Regions from separate parts of the Phosphitispora fastidiosa genome, predicted to be linked through region 2. Evidence: riboswitches for the same ligand, from Rfam matches in the RefSeq annotation. Region 2 holds a riboswitch; each other region holds the start of a gene.
The links. Region 2 has a riboswitch for cyclic di-GMP ahead of Ga0451573_RS02815 (DUF4912 domain-containing protein). Riboswitches for the same ligand answer to the same signal wherever they lie in the genome.
Positions count from the first base shown of each region.

Region 1: linked by a shared signal. The riboswitch ahead of Ga0451573_RS17980 (sigma-70 family RNA polymerase sigma factor) and the one ahead of Ga0451573_RS02815 (DUF4912 domain-containing protein) in region 2 are both predicted to bind cyclic di-GMP.
Region 3: linked by a shared signal. The riboswitch ahead of Ga0451573_RS18725 (LytR/AlgR family response regulator transcription factor) and the one ahead of Ga0451573_RS02815 (DUF4912 domain-containing protein) in region 2 are both predicted to bind cyclic di-GMP.
Region 4: linked by a shared signal. The riboswitch ahead of Ga0451573_RS10240 (methyl-accepting chemotaxis protein) and the one ahead of Ga0451573_RS02815 (DUF4912 domain-containing protein) in region 2 are both predicted to bind cyclic di-GMP.

Region 1 covers NZ_JAHHUL010000028.1:132-2,785, forward strand. Annotated here, with positions in the region: gene Ga0451573_RS17970 (accessory gene regulator ArgB-like protein) at 53-706, shown strand; gene Ga0451573_RS17975 (cyclic lactone autoinducer peptide) at 687-815, shown strand; cyclic di-GMP riboswitch class I at 931-1,019, shown strand; gene Ga0451573_RS17980 (sigma-70 family RNA polymerase sigma factor) at 1,427-1,843, shown strand; gene Ga0451573_RS17985 (recombinase family protein) at 2,408-2,654, shown strand, end outside.
Region 2 covers NZ_JAHHUL010000002.1:87,934-94,405, forward strand. Annotated here, with positions in the region: gene Ga0451573_RS02805 (sugar phosphate nucleotidyltransferase) at 1-1,732, opposite strand, end outside; gene Ga0451573_RS02810 (1,4-alpha-glucan branching protein domain-containing protein) at 1,762-4,587, opposite strand; gene Ga0451573_RS02815 (DUF4912 domain-containing protein) at 4,589-5,116, opposite strand; cyclic di-GMP riboswitch class I at 5,473-5,555, opposite strand; gene Ga0451573_RS02820 (transglutaminase-like domain-containing protein) at 5,743-6,472, opposite strand, start outside.
Region 3 covers NZ_JAHHUL010000038.1:166-3,900, forward strand. Annotated here, with positions in the region: gene Ga0451573_RS18720 (sensor histidine kinase) at 1-1,279, opposite strand, end outside; gene Ga0451573_RS18725 (LytR/AlgR family response regulator transcription factor) at 1,285-2,031, opposite strand; cyclic di-GMP riboswitch class I at 2,188-2,281, opposite strand; partial or broken gene Ga0451573_RS18730 (ABC-2 transporter permease) at 3,365-3,735, opposite strand, start outside.
Region 4 covers NZ_JAHHUL010000009.1:122,348-128,819, forward strand. Annotated here, with positions in the region: gene Ga0451573_RS10225 (uroporphyrinogen decarboxylase family protein) at 1-42, shown strand, start outside; gene Ga0451573_RS10230 (CobW family GTP-binding protein) at 140-1,027, shown strand; gene Ga0451573_RS10235 (cobalamin B12-binding domain-containing protein) at 1,042-1,704, shown strand; cyclic di-GMP riboswitch class I at 1,757-1,841, shown strand; gene Ga0451573_RS10240 (methyl-accepting chemotaxis protein) at 1,969-3,603, shown strand; gene Ga0451573_RS10245 (cell wall hydrolase) at 4,102-4,887, shown strand; partial or broken gene Ga0451573_RS10250 (Ig-like domain-containing protein) at 5,199-6,472, shown strand, end outside.

The DNA of each region.
Region 1 (2,654 bases), on a different contig from region 2:
GCTATGTGAAATATTGAGGATGGCTGGTACGATAAAATAGAGGTGACTTAAGGTGCATGAAGTTTCAATTCATAAACTAGGACGAGTTGTTGGATCATATGTTGCAAAAAAAGTTTCCAGACTTGATCAAGTGGAATTTCTGGCCTTCGGTGCTGAAATTTTGCTGGGCAGTATCTTAAAATTAAGCATTCTATTTTTGATAGCAGCGATGCTGGGTGTCGTCCTTGAAGTTGCAATTTTACTTGTAGTAACTGGCTTAATTCGTACATTATCCGGTGGAGCGCATTGCTCTGCATATTATCGGTGTCTGGTAACAAGTGTGCTAATACTTACAGCGTTAGGTTACACAATTAAAACTGTCCATCCTTTTATCCGCTTATTACCAACAATCGTTTTGGTTGCTATATCGGTACTATCCATTTTTTTATATTGGTATTATTCACCCCAGGCTCCCCTTAATAAGCCTTTTAGCAGCAGAGCTAAAGAAGTAGCCTTTCGTTGGTATACGCTAATTGCAGTAGTGATGATATCTATTATCTTAACTATTCTGGGAACTGACAGTTTGATTGGCTGGACAATGGCGTTTGCACTATTGTGGCAGGCATTTACTCTAACACCGTTGGGACATAGGTTTATAGGATTATGGGACATTTTACTTACATTTAAAGTGAAAGGGGGGAGACAGAATGTGGAAGATTATGACTAAAATAATGTTCCAAGGATTGGCAGCAGTATTGACTGTGGTCGCTATGACGAATATTGGGACAAACAGCATGTTTATGTTTTATCAACCGGAACCTCCTAAAAAGTATTAAAGTAAAAATTTTCTCTTATGGTAAATATTTTGGCCAGTAAATGCAAGAGATTTAATCGAATTCAATCGATAATGAAGTTTAGAAAAAACTTACTTGATGATAAAAATAGAATAATCAGCGAAAAGGGCAAACCTGCCTAAAGGCAGGGACGCAAAGCCATAGGGTCTAAAGTGCTTGCTGCACTATGATAGCCTAGCTGCCGCAGAGACTAGTATTAAACCTGCCCTTTATAGCGGCGGGTTTTTTTGTTTGCCATGGTTGAGAATTTCGGTAATACAACACTCATGCGCAACCTGAGACTGTTTACAAGCATCGGGAGGATTGGCACATGAAAAAAATTACGCAAGCATTATCTCTCTCGGTACGAATATGCACTCTCCGGCCTTATGGCTTTATGCGCATCCATAAGATTTTTCATATTGCAGCACACACATATTGACTGGAAAACCGCAGTTTGCAATACGCAGATTGCGGTTTTCTTTTTGACAAAAATCACATTTATTCGAGAAAAAACGACAAATAGGTACATTGTTACATTCGAAAGGTGCCGCTCTCCTCCGCTTGTTCTTCATTTTTCAGATTTAAAAGATCTCGAAATGGAGGACAAGTCGATGGAAAACTATGGCAAAAAATATACTCTGCTGGTTAGAGGCAAGCGCGTTTCTGTGACAAAGGAGGTCTATAAAGCATATTACAAGTGCCGGGACAGGGAAAAATACCTGGACGAGCTATCAGAAGAAAACAACATCTCGCTCGAAGGCTGTATCGAGAACGGCGTTTCCGTGGAATACATAATATCCACTATGATGGAGTCCCTGGAGGACGCGATCATAAAAAGGATGATGATCGCTAAGCTGTACCGATGCCTCGAAATGCTCGACAAGTCGGAAAGAACGCTCATCGAGGAGTTGTATCTTAGGGGCAAAAGCGAGCGTCAGTTTTCGGCGGAAACAGGGAGTCCCTATATGACCATCCATGACAGAAAGATAAAAATCCTTGGCAAAATAAAAAAACTTATGGAAAAATAAGAATTTTTCCGTGCAACCCCCTCATTTTTTCCCTATAGAAGTGAGGGGGTTTTTATGTTCTCTCTCTTGCTCTTTGAAAATTACATATCCGGCAGCATAAATACATGAGCTGTCCAGCCGTGTGAAAAGCGGCAGCGACGTTGACGGGCGCGCCAAGACTGCCTGCGGATGAATTTCATCCGTCGAACCGATGGCATCGAAGGTGACGAGCGGGAACGCCTGGTCATAAAACAGTCTGTGGTGGACTGTTTCGCAATGAAATGGACAGTGACAATGCTACTTCCGTCCAGCCACAGACCTCAAGCAATGGGGGCGGCTCGCAGAGATCCTGGGAGAGGTGAAATTCCTATGGCGTTTGCTCAACCGGCAAACCGTTTATGCTGCCGCACTGAGAGCCGTAAGGCTTTTTTCGCTTCGGGAAGTAGTGTCGAATAGAAGCGTTAATATGTAATGAAGAACAAGCAGATCATTTTTTTGATCTTGGAAACTATGCGGCAGGGCGGTCTTTTCCGTCCTGCCGCATCCTTCTGGGATTAAATTCAAAATATCAGGGAGGAACACGAAATGGAAAAGGAAGCATTGACTGAATTGCTAAAGAAGGAGCTAATCATCGGATATATGTACGGTCTTGACGGAAAGCGCCAGGAATACTACTTTGAGAAGTCTCCGTCCAGCATTGCGAGCTTTATCATGCTGAAAAAGGAGCAAGCGGACAAAATCGTTCTGACAGATACACTGGACAGGCTGGTGTTGGACACCTTTGGCGAATTTATAAACCGCTACCCGGATCGGAAGCTTCTGCAGGAAATCA
Region 2 (6,472 bases):
GGCATCCGAGCTGTTCAAACAGAGGAGGAAGAAACCAGCCGAGGTTTTGATAGTCATACGCCACCAACAGACGGGCGCGGCACCTTTTAGCCATATCCCTGTCAATATTGCGCAGTAGTCCCTCTCTGTAAGCTTCCGCCATCTGCGGCATATATTTGACTTCTCCCAGGTTCCTGATATCCGCTCTCCGGAAATCCTCCTGAATATATGTATTCTCAATCTTGCGCTCAAAATCCTTGCTGATGTTGATCCCTTTTTCATCAAGGAATTCAATGATAATCCTGCCGCGGTCGTGTGGAGGAAGCATCCTGATGTGAATTCCGGCCTTTGCGTTCAGACTCTTGACGGCATAGCGGGTAATCGGGGTCGTAGCCACACCCACATCATATACATTGATTCCGGCAGCCTGAAGGCCTGGTGTAAATGCTTTCTTGATAACCTCTGAAGGCCTGTGGCAGTCACTGCTGACCACAACATGGGACCCCCGAAGTATTGTTGAACCATGGGCAACCGCCAGCCTGACAACCATTTCCGGGGAGACCTCCACATTTACCCGTCCGGCAACCCCATGTGTTGAAAACAGACTCTTACGGCGGTCTCCGCCCCAAATAAGGGACTCGGTTAAAATCGTATAATCCTCAACCATCTTATCAGGCCAAATTTTAACTCGGGGTTTCACAATCACTCTTTTGCCATAGTAATTGTTGTCTCCGGTAACAACCCCCTCAAACATGGCCGTCCCGGCCATTATCCTGTTGTGATTGCATATTGTCGCTCCCCGCAGCTCAACACCAATGTCTATAAAGCTGCCGTCCCAGGCCACGGTATGTTTAAGGGAGGCTCCGGCCCTGATAGTGTTATTGTTACCCAGCACCGTATAGCTCCCTATTTCAACACCTTCTTCTATGTTACAGTTATTCCCAATATAAATAGGCCTTCCGGCAAACTTGACACCGGGTTCCAGGACCGTACCCTGCCCTACCCAGATGCCTTCGGCCAGTTCTCTCCCTGGAATCGCTGCCTGGAGCAAGCCATCCATCAGGTCATACTGGGTCTGGCGGTACTGCTCCAGGCTCCCGATATCGGACCAGTAACCCTCAGCCACATAGCCAAACATGGGCATTCCTCTGGACATAAGCAGTGGGAAAAGATCTTTGCTGAAATCAAAGAACGTGTCCCTCTCAAAATACTCGAATATCTCTGGCTCAATGATGTATATGCCCGTATTCACAGTATCACTGAAAACCTCGCCCCAGCTCGGCTTTTCCAGAAAACGTGTAATGCGTCCGTTATTATCACACATAACCACCCCGTACTCAAGCGGGTTCCTGACTCTGGCCATCACCAGGGTGACAATGCCGCCCTGTTTCCGATGAAATTCAACCGCTTCAGTAAGGTCATAATCAGTAATCCCATCACCACTGATGACAAGAAAAGTCTCATTAAGAAATTCTTCGGCATTTTTCACACTTCCGGCTGTCCCCAGGGGGATTGTTTCCTCAAAATACCTCAGGTTAACACCAAGGTCTGACCCATCGCCAAAGTGGTCTTTGATTACCTCAGGAAGATACTGTAAGGTCACAGCAATATCTGTGATGTGGTGTCTTTTCAGGAGTTCCACAGCATACTCCATAACCGGCTTATTCAAAACCGGCACCATAGGCTTGGGTTTGTTGCACGTTAAAGGCCTTAGCCTTGACCCTTTGCCTCCTGCCATTATCACAGCCTTCATCAGACAAACCTCCCTATCAAATTTTGCATTTAACCGGCAGCATAGCCTACCTTTTTTGCCTCAGAAATAATCTCATTGTATACATTGATAGTTTCTGCTGCTATCACGCCCCAGTTATATGTGGAATTAACTTTATCCCAGGCTGCCTGGCTTATCTGATGTGCCAGGGTCGGATCACCCAGGAGACTGACAACAGCTCCTGCGAGGCCTTCCACATCACCCGGAGATACCTTCAGACCATCGATCCTGTGTTCGATAACCTCAGCCAAACCGCCGGTTTCACTGGCAATTACCGGCACCCTGGTGGCCATCGCCTCAAGAGCAACTATTCCAAAGGGTTCATATAAACTGGGGAACACAGCAATATCAGACCCGGCAAACAGCAGGTTACGGGTTTCATCATTAGCAAACCCGGTGAAATAAACCTTTTCTCTTACCCCCAGCTTTGCAGCCAGATTTTCCAGATGGTCCTGGTAGGGCCCTTTACCGGAAATGACAAATTTGGTATCGGGAAACTTCCGCAATATTTTGGGGACTGCTTTAATCAAAACCTGGACCCCTTTTTCAGCTACCAACCGTCCGATAAAATATACCATTTTTTCATTTGGCGCTGCATAGCTGTTGCGGAAACCCGGGTCAACCGCTCTTGGCTGAACATTCTTGATTTCAACCCCATTGGCAATTATTCTGATCTTTTCAGCGGGAAGCTGAAATACCTGGGCAAGCTCCCTGGCCATATATCTGCTGCAGCAGATAACTTCCCAGGACTCATAGGTAAGCTGCCACTCTATTTGGTTTATGTGCCGCTGAATGTCATTATGAATACCCCGATTCCTCCCGTATTCGGTGGCATGGATTGTGGAAACCAGGGGAATCTGGTATCTGTCCTTCAGATCCTTTGCTGACTGCGCCACCAGCCAGTCATGGGCATGAATGAGGTCAAAGCCGTGTTCCCTGACCAACCCATGAGCCCGTTCCACCATGGCAGTATTGAGGCACTCAACCCACCTCAGGAAATTCCCGGAATCGCACTGCCGGGGCTGGACCCTGTAGACATGCACCCCATCAACCCTCTCATAATCAGTGGCTCCCGGAACATAACACGTTATCAAATGTATTTCCTCCCCCTGGGCAGCCAGCGCCCTTGAGAGATCATAAACATGTCTGGCCAGACCGCCAACTGTCTTTGGCGGGAATTCCCAGGACAGCATTAGAATTTTCCTGTTCTTACGTACAGTTCCCTGACCGCGCCTGGTGAGTGACACCACTGTCGGAGTATCAGGCTGGTAAGCCCGGTAGTCGATGTCCGGAAATATGTTGTCGGCATGCTCCAAAACTGAAATTTCATTTTCATTGAGATCATCGTTGGTAAGAGCCCAATAGAGGCGGCTGAACCTGGCAATGTGGTCCTTGGTCCTCTTCTCGGCATACCCTACTGCCGTCTTCATTTTCATTATAAAGGCCCAATCCGAGCTCTGGGCCAAGAGCAGTTCCCTGGCCATCTGGTTTAACGCCCGTTTTCTGAGTCCTTCTGCACCCGGATTAGCCTGGGCTGTCTCTGTCATGCGGGTCTCGGCTTTGTGCAGGTGCCGATAGATCCAGTCATTGGGAGGTGAAAGCCACACTTCGTTGTATCCCTTATGGCCCCAACTGGCCATAGGTAGTGAAGCCACCTGATTTGTCGGGTAGAGGTTCAGGTATTCCCAGGGGGTAATTGTTTTTACTGTGTCCTGATCATAATGCAGCTTCCGCAGCAGGAAATCAATCCAGTCAGGCCCTTCATACCACCAGTGGCCAAATAGCTCAGCGTCATAAGTTGAAACAACAATCGGCAGCCGGTCCATCCGGGAGGCCAGGTGCTGCATCTGTTTTTCCCTGTTAAACATAAAGTTGGCGGCGTGCTCTGCCGCCCTGTCCGCCGCAGCTGCAGGGTTATAGACCTCCTTTTGGTCCGTCTTCCCGGTGATGCGGTAATACTTGATGCCGGTATCTATACGCAGGTTGTTCTCCCCCACATATGGCCCGACATAGTCGATGTCCAGATCATAACCGATATCCCGGTAAAACTCACGATACCAATAATCACCCGGATAACCCTGGTTCATATCCCAAACCTGCTTGGAAGTTTCCGGGTCACGCCCGAAAGCAGCAACACCTCCGGGTGTGTAAAGCGGCGCATATATACCGTGCACCGGACTCGGAGTTGCAAACATAATCCCATGGGTATCTGTGAAAAAAAACTGGATCCCATAAGCCTTGAGGATTTCATCTATCCCAGGGGTATACCCGCACTCAGGCAGCCAGATACCTCTGGGCGGGCTGCCAAAATGTCTGGTAAACAGGTCCACAGCCACAGCAACCTGTGCCCTGATGCTCTCTTTTCTCTTCATTAGAGGAAGAAAACCGTGGGTGGCACAGCTTGTGATAAGTTCAACACAGTCCTTTTCCCGGAATTTTCTGAAAGCCTGAAGCAGGTTAGTTCCATACCTGTTCACAAAAATATCCCTGATTTCCCGGAACCTCTCCAGGTACATATGAGCCGTGTCCTCAAATTCACTCCCCGCAGTCCGTTCAGTCTCTCTGCCGGCCAGTTCAATAAGTTGATTGAGGTGCATAAGGTAGCGCTTCCGCAGCAAGTCATCTGCCATCATCGAAATCAATGGCGGGGACAAGGATACTGTAACCCTGAAATCCACGCCATCATCCAACAAACCATCAAAAATCTTAATCAACGGTATATAGGTTTCGGTAAGGGCCTCAAAGAACCACTTTTCTTCGAGGTAATTCTCTTTTTCAGGATGCCGTATGTAAGGCAGGTGTGCATGTAAAACAAGCGCAAGATAGCCTCTTAGCATCTTAATCCTCCTCACTGTCATTATTATTGGAATTGATATAAACGCCGTCACTGCTGAAGGTTTCCTGTTCTGTCGGCCATTCCGCAGGTTTCTTCCCGGACAACCGGTCCAGCAGATCCGCCATGACGAGTCCCGAGCCGTCAGCCAGGCTGTCCCGCGGTGTCTGGATAACATCAGACCTGAGCAGGCAGACAAACCTGCCGTCAGGAGAAAAAACACCCAGGTCAGCACAATAAGAATGGTTTGCCTTGACATCAGTAATATAATAATTATTTGCCAAGGAATGTACGTTGAGGTCATAACTGCCATGGGCTTTATTCCTGTCCTCACCAAGCCCGGTCAAGTCGTAAACACGCAGCGTAAGTTGTATTTCCCCCCAGGGTCGTCCAAATTCCCCGGCTACCAAGTCCATCTGCTCATTGGAAATCTCCCAGTAGGTAAAAATACAGTGTGGATCTCTTACGAGAAGCATGACAGAATTTTCATTGTAACTGGCCGGAAACCCGTATTCAGGCACGGTAACACTCATCTAAGCCTCTCCTCCCCCAAAATAAATACATGGTCATTATATGCGGACCTTCTTTAAAAAGAACTACACCTGTCAGAAATTTCACAAACCTAAAAAATCATTCATTGTAACTGTATTCTCAAAAAGCCTTTATTTCCCTTGTATTTTTTTTGCTGTTATATTGTCAAATTAAGGACATTTGCAGATATAGACCTGTAAAAAAAGTAAACACATGTTCATCAGTTGGTGAAATCCTGCAAAAATACAAGCAGAAAATGCGCGTAAAAAATGCCTGTAAAATAACAAAAATACAAGCCTGTCCCCGGGTTAACGGGAACAGGCTCACATTGCCGTCCAAAATCACCACGCTGCTATTCTCCGGTAACCCGGCTGTCAGGGATATTATCCCAGACCCGTGGTTTTGCGCCCCCACCTCTCAATGGGTTTGCCTTTATCTGAATAATGATATTTACTTAGTTGAAGTAAGTAACCTGAAACTTTTATTAATTAATTATATACTTTCTTAACAAATATTTCAAGTATAATTGTTTTAATTTGCTATGTGTTTAACCTCTCTTTGATCAAGACACAAAAAAAAGACCGCATCGTGTGCGGTCGCTTCAGAAAAAAGGAGGTTCGAGGAATGTTTAATAGACTTCCTGGGTTTTCTTATGGGTGGTTCCAAAAATCCCTGCATCCTGGTCAAATACCTTCCAGACTGTATCCATGGTGACCCATCTATCGCCAATCCGGACCTCGTTCCAGGCGTGCCCGTACCAGGTTCCCCCGGTCCCGGCCTCTCCGATTACGGTCCTGGCTTCAATCCCTTCGGCCCGGCACATTGCGGTAACCAGGTTTGCGTAGTCCCGGCACAGCCCTTTTTGGGTCTGTAGAGCCTTCACAGCGCCGTCATTATCATAAAATTCACCGCGGCGAAACTTGTCCATGTCATAAACCATGTTTTTGCTGACCCACTGGAAAATGGCTTTGGTCCTGCTGTAGTCATCCCCGGCTTGTCCTACTATCTGCCGCGCTTTATTGGTTATTACTGGGTTATTGCTTTCAATCCCCCATGAAGGGAGCAGATATCTCTTATCACCGTTGTCAGTGTTCTCAATCTGTGCTCTGGCCAGCGAATCATACGCAATCGTACCGGCCTGACCCGGTTTTACCAGGTTGAAATCCACCCGGTATGTGCCTTGTCCAAATCTCAGGTATACAGCCCCGGCAACCGTATTGCCAACTTTAGGGTAATAGTAGTAGGTCTGGTCATCACCCAGAACAGTCCTGACAATTATTCCTGTATATTTTTCGGTAACAGTACCCTGGAAACCGAACCAGGTATCAAAGCTGTTACTAGCCAGTGTCACCGAATTA
Region 3 (3,735 bases), on a different contig from region 2:
CATGGCGGTCTATAATTTGCTTAATTATAAAAAGCCCCAGGCCACTATGATGATTCGTATCTTTTGTTGTATACCCCGCCGCAAAGATACTATGCCTAATATCCCGAGGAATAGGGGCACCGTTATTAGCAACGTTAACCTGCAAACCAAATTTATTGCAGATGAGAGTCAAATCTACCCTCGGAGAGCAGTTGGCTTTTGCCGCCTCCAAAGCATTATCCATTAAGTTTCCAACCAAATGGGTAAGATCCTCAGGTGATAATGGCAAGCTATTGCCTTCCATTTTTACCTGCCAATGAAATTCAACCCCTTTGGTTTTTGCTTCTTCCTGTTTTACACTTAGAATAGCAGCCAATTCCGGCGGATCAATTTTTAAGAGAATTTCAATATAGCGGACCGTTTGATATAAATTTTCGACATAGCTTTCAGCCTGTGCGTAATGACTTGATTTTAAATAGCCATAAATAGCTGAAAGGTGATTATAGATATCATGCCGTTCAACCTGTAATCGCAAATTCAAATTATGCCTCTCTCTGACATGACGTAATTCTGTTGCTAGCCTGGCCTCCCGTTCTGTGACCCGCTGCAAGTAACCGGCTACAAAAATAGTAGCTACCGTTGAAACCATTAGGACAGCGCTGCTAATTTGTACCAAAGTATCAAGGGTAAAGCTGTAGTATAAGCCCGAGGTATAGATGTTAAAACTGATCTTCAATAATGCCAGCATTAAAGCTTGTACAAGGCATAACAAAAAAAGGCCTGTTTGGCTAAGCAACTGCCTTTTTTCCCCTTTTGCCCCATTGTTCGCTTCGATTAGTCGTATAATCAGTGGCAACCGCCATTGGCGTTTGATAAAAATGAGGGTTAAGGCTGCCAATAAAAGTAAATGTGGCAAAGGAAATAGAATTCGAAGCAAAGGATCAGAGATAATTTGTTCTAGTTTAAAAGAAAAAATCCAAGCCAAAAAAGGAACGGAAATACCCTCTGCCAATCCCAAGATTGCACTTACCAGCACCATAATGGTTAAAGCTGCACGCCAAGGTAATTTTAAAAAAAGGTTTAAAAAAATAACCATCAATATTACCTGTAAGATGGAATGGATGCCAAAAACCATTGGTATTGAACGGACAACAAAAGAAAACAGGGAAGTTAACAAAGAAAGAGTTATAACAAACAGAGGAGATTCCTTTTTGCCTATTAGAGCCAGTACCATATAATATAAAACTAAACTCTCAGGAAGAGATTCGCCCAAAAAGGGTATCAGTGGCATTAGATCCATTACCATTACCCCCTTAAGACGTTAAGGTCGGAATACGACATCAAATCTTGTATTCGGTCACGGCTAAGCAATGCCTTACCTTGACAATTTTTAAATCTAACCTCGTAATACGAGGAATTGGGGTAATTGACTATTCGTTCAATCCAGTCAGTGTTAATGATATAAGATTTGTGGGAGCGAAAAAAACCATTCCCTAAGTGTTGTTCCAACTCCTGCAGAGTTTCCCGCGTCTTAAATTTGCCATCGCTGCAGTAAATAAAAGTATGACGACCAGCTTTCTCTATGTAAAAAATCTCATTAAGTTTCACAAAGACCCGTTCATTGCCCAAGTTTATAGAAATTCTGGCTGTTTGCAAATTCAAGTTTGATGGATTATTCTTCTGAATTTTTAGCATTTGCTGAATACGCCGGAAAGTTGTTTTTACTCGTTCTTGATCAATAGGTTTCAAAATATAATCTGAAGCATAAAGTCTAAAAGCATCTAGGGAATATTCTTGATGGGCGGTGATAAAAACTACAGCTAAATCGGGTTTTATTTCTCTCAGGTTTTCAGCTAACTCTATCCCAATCATATCAGGCAGTTCGATATCCAAGAAAGCTACGTCCGGGCTTTTCTCTTTGACAAGCTTTATTGCATCAATGGCATTTTTCGCTGTTCCTACAACCAGAGCATCTTCAAGTTCGCTAAGAAATGAGCCGAGCAATAATAAAACTCCTTGTTCATCGTCTGCCATGACAATCTTAACCGGCAAAATTAATCACTTCCTTCCTTGGTATCTAATCCAAAAAACTGATCGAGTTTTCCCGATACTAAAAGCAACCCTACATGGTAGTTAAAACGGCAAGATGATACATCACCTATAAATAAACAAGGCCACTGATGTTGTAAATAGCAACAGTGAGCCTAATTCAACAACCTAGCTATCATTGAGATATTATTACTCGTTTTACATACACCCGCAGCTTTGTGTCCGTTTTTCAACAAGTTTACCTTTTTTAATTCATTTTGTTTGGTATTTATTAGTTATTATACTAAAATTTTCAGCTAAAGACTAGTTTAATCTTGTCAATCAATATCCTTCTTCCTTTATCCCAGACAAACCGTAAGCGTCAAATAAGACAGTGTATGGAAACTTCCCTAATTGTTTGAGACAATACTCTAAATTAGACTAGAGTTTTTCGACCATGGTCGAAAAACTCCCAAGAGAGGTTTAGAGTTGAATACCAGGGCAATCACCCACCAGTATCGACTAAATCAGTGGAATGGAGATCATCCGTGGGGTGAGCCGTCCGGCGCATGGCAAATAAGTCCTCATCGGAAATGGTGTTTATGACCAGGGGGCCGGCGGTAAATGCTAGTACAATTAATACTCAACAGTTCTGTCTGACGCTTGATGCTGTTGTGAGGACTTGCATCATTAAAACTATAGTTTTGGCCTAATCAAGGCTCCTAAGAATACTCAATTACTCAAATAATATTGAGTTATCCGCAATTGATGTGTGCCTACGCATTTTGAAGTTATCACTTATGGATAAGTCTTCAAACCCTCATGCAAGGTCATGACTTCCGGAAAGTTAATTTTGACTGTTGAAGACGAGATATGGTTTGTTCAAGAATTGCTAAAAAATCAAAGGATTACTTTTTTTTGGAGTTTAATCTAAATAAAACAATTGCCAATGTAACAAATAAGAACAAAAAAACAATCTTCTGGGGGGATAAAGTAAAGCCCATTTAAGACAACACTCCATTCTATATAAGGTATGGCTCGTAGCCGATTTGCCGGATACATGGGTTTATGCTTGGGGAATATGCGGCTTGGGGAATATGCGGCTTGATCATTAGTTTGGCGACAATATCACTTACAAGCCGCGCTAAATGATTTTCCGGGCACCAACTCGATTAAATATCTCGGAAAAAGTATTCCTAGTTCCAGTAATAAGGCTTGAATTTAGCCATCAAATACACCTTTGCTACCGGTTTTGCTTATAGTAGTAGTTGACGCTGATGGCCAAAAGTCCTTTCTTTCGTCGGACAGACTCCGAATCTCACTATTGCTGTGAGGTGTAAAAATTACCAAAGTCATCCTAATAATCAGGCATTTTCCCACTCTCTAAGCCTCTTAGTATTTTTGTTGATAGTAATAGTGAAACTATAAATAGAATTAAAACTAAAGTTATGCTTATTGTCCAGAATAAAGTCGTATTTGTAATTACTTTTTTAATACTAATATTTAACCCAAAAATTTTTAATAAATAAGGAATCGATATAGGGATCGCCATAAATGCCATAATGAAGTATCTACTCCTAGCGGTTCCATATTTATATGAAACTGGTATAGCTATTGCATTGTACAATAGTACTATAGTGAAACACAAAAAGGTATATATAATTATCGTATTAATATTTACTGCTAAAAGAATTCTCCCAATTGTATTTTCTAATACTAATACAATTA
Region 4 (6,472 bases), on a different contig from region 2:
GCCATTATGGATGCTGCCAAAGCATATGGTTCATACCGCTAAAAGAAGTACAGGTAAAGCATTGTTATAGGTATATAAGTTAACGTAAAAGCGACGAAAGACAACCTGTAAATATGCCCAAAAGGCGGGGGGTGGAACCTTGAAGATAAAAATAATCAGTGGATTTTTAGGGGCCGGAAAAACAACCTGCATAAGAAATGTTTTGAAAAAAGCCGATGGGAACATGGCTGTGATAGTAAATGAATTCGGTGACATCGGGATTGATGCAGAGGCTGTCAACAAAGGCAATGTGGTTGATATGGTGGAACTCCCCAGTGGATGTATCTGCTGTACCCTGGCCAAAGACCTGGTGTCGGCAGTCAAGGAAATTAAAACCAAGTTCAACCCGGATCGTTTGGTTATAGAACCTTCCGGACTGGCAGTCCCATCGGGGATACTGGAAGCTCTGGAACCGATTAAGGAAAAGTATGAGCTTGAATTTGAAGCAATTATCGGTATCGTGGATGCTGACGGTTTCCTGTCCAATATACACTCTGGCTTGTTCGGTGATTTTTATACAGACCAGCTTGCCAATTCAGACATTATCCTGATTAACAAAGCCGACCTGGTAAATGAAAAAACAATTAAAGCAATTGAGGAAGAGCTGCGGAAATACAATTCCCATGCCATTATCCTGACAACGGTTAATTGTGAAACTGATTTGCCTGACTTTATCAGGGAACATGGCACCGAATACCTGCACCTGCATTTTGACCATGACTTTGACTCAGTGGCCATAACTACAGATGAGGCCTTTGATCATAATCTGCTGGTTGAGATTATGGAAGAAATGAAGGCAGGGAAATATGGCGTTATTTACCGGGCCAAAGGGATATATAAAAAAAACGGCGGCGGCTTCGAGAAAATGGATTATGTCCAGGGGAATTATGATTTTGAAGAATTCCCAGAGGCTGAAGAAAGCAAGCTTATCTTTATCGGAAAAGATTTTGACCGGGATGCTCTGAAAGAAAAGTTAATAATTAATTGAAGGAGGAGACAAAAATGGCAGACAAGAAAGCAGAATTATGGGAAGCGTTAAAGCAGGGAGTTATTGATTACGATGAGGATGCAGTAAAAGAAGCGGCTCAGGCTGTAGTTGACGAAGGTCTCGACGCTTATGACGCAGTATTTGACGGTCTCGTGGAAGGTATGAACGAAGTTGGCAGGCTGTACGAAGAGCAGGAGTATTTCGTTCCTGAAATGCTGATGTGTGCAGATGCTCTGTATGCCGGCCTCGATATCCTGAAGCCCCATATCATACAAAAAGAAGGCGGTATTAAAGGCGCCGTAGTAATGGGAGTTGTTCAGGGCGACGTTCATGACATCGGTAAAAACATCGTTAAGATGATGTTTGACGTAGCCGGTTTTGATGTTCATGACCTCGGTCGTGACGTTCCTATGGACAAGTTTGTTGAAGAGCAGCTGAAAACCGATTCCGAGCTGGTTCTTCTCTCAGCTATGATGACAACTACCATGGTTGGTATGAAAGACATTATCGCCAAGATTAAGGAAAAGAACCCCAATTGCAAAATCATGATTGGTGGAGCTCCTGTATCTGAGGATCTGGCTGACAAGTGGGGCGCTGACGGCTTTGCCAAGGATGCCAACAATGCCCTGAAAGATGCCCTGAACATGGTTAAGGCGCTGAAAGACCTGCAGCAGTAATTTTCTCAGTGCAGTCATTGAAAAATGTTATCCGTAAAACCATAAATCAATAATAAGACAAGGGTAAACCCGTTGAAAGACGGGGGCACAAAGCTATGGGTCTAAGGTAATTTTACTATGACTGCCAGGCTGCCGGATTTGGATAAAACCGTTTCGGGATGCCGGAACGGTTTTATCCAATTTGTCCGATAGGAGTCTAATCTCCTCTTACATAAGAATTCTGCTGATGGGGTATGGGAATTTCTATTACGGGAGGGTTAAAGGTTGGGAAAACAAGCCTATAAACTTAACTTTTTAGAAAACCTGGGCCTTGAGGGCCACGTATTCACCCAGGTAAGCTTTAACCTCAAATACATATTTCCTGCAATTTATGCTTCTTTACTGGTTTTCCTGGTGCCTGCGGTATTGTATCAGGATAAGTGGAATTCTTTGAGCACAGTTATGCTGGTTGTTTCCCTGGCAGGTCTGGCAATTAATGTTGTTATTGGCAGTAAAGTAAATATTCTGAAGAAGTTTTCCGGCATCCTTCATCCAATATGGGCTTATGCTACCATTATTGCCTTTGGAATGGTTTCACGTCTGAATAGTGTGGATTGGATGCTGGCAGCCGGTTTTGTTGTTTTTGGCATAATTTATTGGTGGATTCCCAGCGCCGGTATGTCAAATGCTATCCGTTCCATATTAAATGGTGTTATTCTGGCCAATTCCGGTGACACGGGGGCTCGTATCTGCCTCAGAGTAAAACGGAAAGATGAAATCGGGATGCTGGCGGAAAACTTAAACTCCTTCTTTGAGGAACGGCAGAATTTTATCAAAATGCTGCAGGAGAATGCGTCACAGCTGGCTGAGACCAGCACGGAGCTGGAAAGAATATCAGAAACCGGCTCTGCCTCATTCCGGCAAATCGCCGTTGCCATTGATCAGGTAGCTAAAGGGTCAACAGAGCAGGCTAAGACTATCAATGAGGCTGTTGGGGTTATGGAACAGGTGGGCCTGTCTATTGAGCAGATTGCTTCCGGGGCGCAGGAACAGAGCAATAATGTGGTCAAAACCACTGAGATGGTAAATGAAATGACAGCCAAAATGGACAGAATGGCTGCAGGCATGCAAATTGTCAGGGAGGTTTCGCAGCAAAACGGAAACCTGGCTCAAAATGGCGGGACGTCAATGAACAAAACAGTTGAAGGGATGAACAGAGTCAGGACTGCCGTCTTGGAGACTGCACAAAACCTGAACCAGTTGGGGGAAAGGTCGCAAAAAATCGGGGAAATCATTCAGGTGATTGACGAAATTGCTGAACAGACAAACCTTCTGGCGTTGAATGCCGCTATCGAAGCAGCCCGCGCCGGTGAACACGGCAAGGGCTTTGCAGTGGTGGCAGATGAGGTGCGGAAACTGGCCGAGCGGTCCGGGAAGGCTACCAAGGAAATCGCTGACCTGATTACTGATATCCAGAAAAGAACCAAGACTGCGGTGGACTCAATGGAAATAGGGACCCGGGAAGCTTCAGAAGGGGTCGGACTGGCTGAAGAAGCCGGTCAGGCTTTAGGCGAAATTGTCAATGGAGTTGTTACCGCAGCCGAAAATGTAGGCAAAATTACCGACACTATAAATGAGATAATGAACGGCAGCCGCGAGGTTTCCGATGCAGTCAACAATGTTGCCGCCATAACTGAGGAAAACTCAGCGGCGACCCAGCAGATTTCTGCTTCCAGTGAACAGGTCAATGGAACCATCCAGAATGTCGCTTCCATTTCCCAGGAAAATGCCGCCTCTGTGCAGGAAGTATCGGCGTCAACCGAGGAGCTTGCCGGTTCTATTGACAATATCTCCACATCGGCAAAAGGGTTGACCCGGATGGCGTCACGGATGCAGGAACTGGTTAACCAATTTAGGTAGGAAATTAAACTCCAGGATAAAATATAAAGATTAAGTCTCTAGGAAATATAAACTCCTTTAAGTTCAAGGTTTTGCGCCTTGGACTTTTTTGTTTCTACATTAGCCGTTGATTCTTGGAAATGACCGCTAAATGTAGTGAGGCGTTGTACAAGATTTTCCTTGCACTGATGCCGTGAGACATATTACCGCAGTTCCGCTAAGCGAAGTGCACCCGCAAGGAGTGCGCCGTTCGACTAAGGCGCTAAAGCGCCAAGTCTCACGCAGCGGGACACGGGCCAAGGACGGCCCGCGCCGCCACTGAGCCATGGAAGGCGAATTGGCGGTGTTCCCGGACTTCGCTAGGAACAAGGTTAGATTTCTCCGGCGTCAGTGTTGAAAATCGGTACAACGCTTCACTATATTGCCCAGGGTCATTTCCTAGAGCCAACGGAAATGTTTAAAATTTTCCAGTATTGTTCATAATAATGCTGGGTATAATCCGGGAAGGAGGTTGATAACTTGAAAAAAATTGCTTTAATTAGCATAATTATGGTTGCCATTGTTTTCTCAGCCTGTTTTGCATATGCGGGCGAAGCTGCCGATTATACGGTTAAACCCGGGGATACCCTTTATGAAATAGGAAAGAGATTCGGCTTGCACTATAGTGCAATCATGAAGACCAATAAACTGGGTTCCACTGTTATCATGCCTGGAATGAAGCTGAATATTCCTGTGGAAGCAGGGATTATTCATACTGTGACGACAGGGGAAACACTTTACGGTATTTCACGGAAGTACGGTGTCCGGGTGACAGAAATAAAAAACCGGAACAACCTGTCTGGTGACCTGATTGTTCCCGGAATGAGGCTTGTTCTAACGGACGGCAGCGCCGCGGCAGACCATCGGGTCCAGCCGGTACTCAGCGGAAACGCATCCTTTGGCAGTAGTGATATTTTGCTGCTGGCCAAAATGATTCATGCCGAATCCAGGGGTGAGCCGCTGAGCGGACAGATTGCAGTCGGTGCGGTTATCTTAAACAGGCTGAAGAGCGAGCATTTTCCTTCAACAATAAGGGAAATCATATTTCAGAGGACCAAGGGTGTATACCAGTTTACTCCAGTCTCTAATGGTCAGATTGACCTGGAACCGGACCGTTCAGCGTTTTATGCCGCTGAACGTGCCCTAAAAGGCGAAGACCCGACAGGCGGGGCGCTCTTTTTCTACAACCCCGATATAAGTTCGGATAAGTGGATTAAGACACTGCCTGTCACCAAAGTAATTGGCAACCATGTATTTGCTAGATAAGAGAATAAGTTAACCGAAAACGGAGTGGCCCTGGGTCTAATAGGAGACTTGAGGGCCACTTTTGTTTTTTGGGAGAATTGAATATTATAGAAATTATTATAGTTAATTCAAGAGAGGCTGATATTGTCAGACCTCTTTTTTTTGTTCCCAGATTTTAACCCCGCAAAACCGCATTTTAACCCCCAAAAGCCGCATTTGAGGACGATATTACAGGAAAAAACAGTAAATTTGTTAAATACATTCAAGGATTTGGAAACTTTGGCATTTGCTAAAGAAATACTTTGAATTAGGTGTAAAGGGGAGAACTGCTAATGATTAAATGGGGAAGGCTTAACTTATATCAAAGAATTTTAAGCATTATTTTAAGCATTCTTATTGTATTTCCTGCTTATTTGTTTCCAATAACCAATGTTGGCTTAAGTAGTCCTGCTGAGGCGGAAGATGATGCGGCAGGCAACACAGGCACGAGCAGCAGTATAAGTGTGAAAGTACCTGCGAATATTGCTGTGACTAGCCCTGTGGATGGTAGTATAGTAAGTGGCGCTGTCTATACAATTACGGCCGGCAGTGACGAGCCTCTGTCAGGGGAGGTCACATTAGCCATCGATGAATCAACTAAGGACAGTGTATACCTCGCGCAACCGTCCACCGACATAACCTTTAACTATGTTTGGGATACCACACAGTATCCTGACGGCAGCAGCCATGAAATAGAGGTATCAGATTTTACGGCAGAAGGGAACGTTTATTCCTTAGGCAGCAGCACAGTAACTGTGAACAATAATGTGCCCATTAATATACCCATTGAAGAAGATATAACCCATGATGTAAGCTTATCTTTGACTTTGGAGGCTGACAGTGACCTTACACCTCCTGTTGTCAGCATTATTTCACCTTCTGAAGGAACTGTCACAGGCCCAACTGATATTATTGCCGAAGCCACCGATGAAGTTGGTGTTACCAATGTCGAATTTTATATTGATGATATTTTGGTTGGCGAGGACTTGGTGGCCCCTTACGTTTATGGCTGGGATACAACTGATTTAACGGGTACTTATGTTTTATCAGCCAAAGCATATGATGCCGCAGACAACATAGGTGTCAGCAATACGGTTTCCGTTAACTTTACATCATCATCAGGCTGGAGCCATACTGATACAACCTATGAAGATTGGCAGCAGGGCGCTTTGGAGAATGTGGCAGCTACTGCCGAAGGGGATCTGGAGTTAAATATAGTTCCTTTTCAGGATGACTTTTCTGAGGCCACGCTTAATCCGGCCTGGATCTGGGAAACTCCAAAAGCGGGGTCATCGTATTCATTGACAGCCAGACCGGATTGGTTCAGGTTATCCCTGCCCAATTCACCTCCATTCAACCACACAACTACGTTAGATGAAGCGCCCAAATTGAAACTGCCGGTATCTGACGGTGATTGGGTCCTGGAAACAAAATATAATTTATCAACATATCCTAATGGATACAGCTTCCATGCCGGTTTGCTCGTATATTTTGGCCAATATGACTGCTACTATTGGGGGCCATATAAAGGACTCAATCTGAAAGCGGCAAAAACCAGCATACCCAC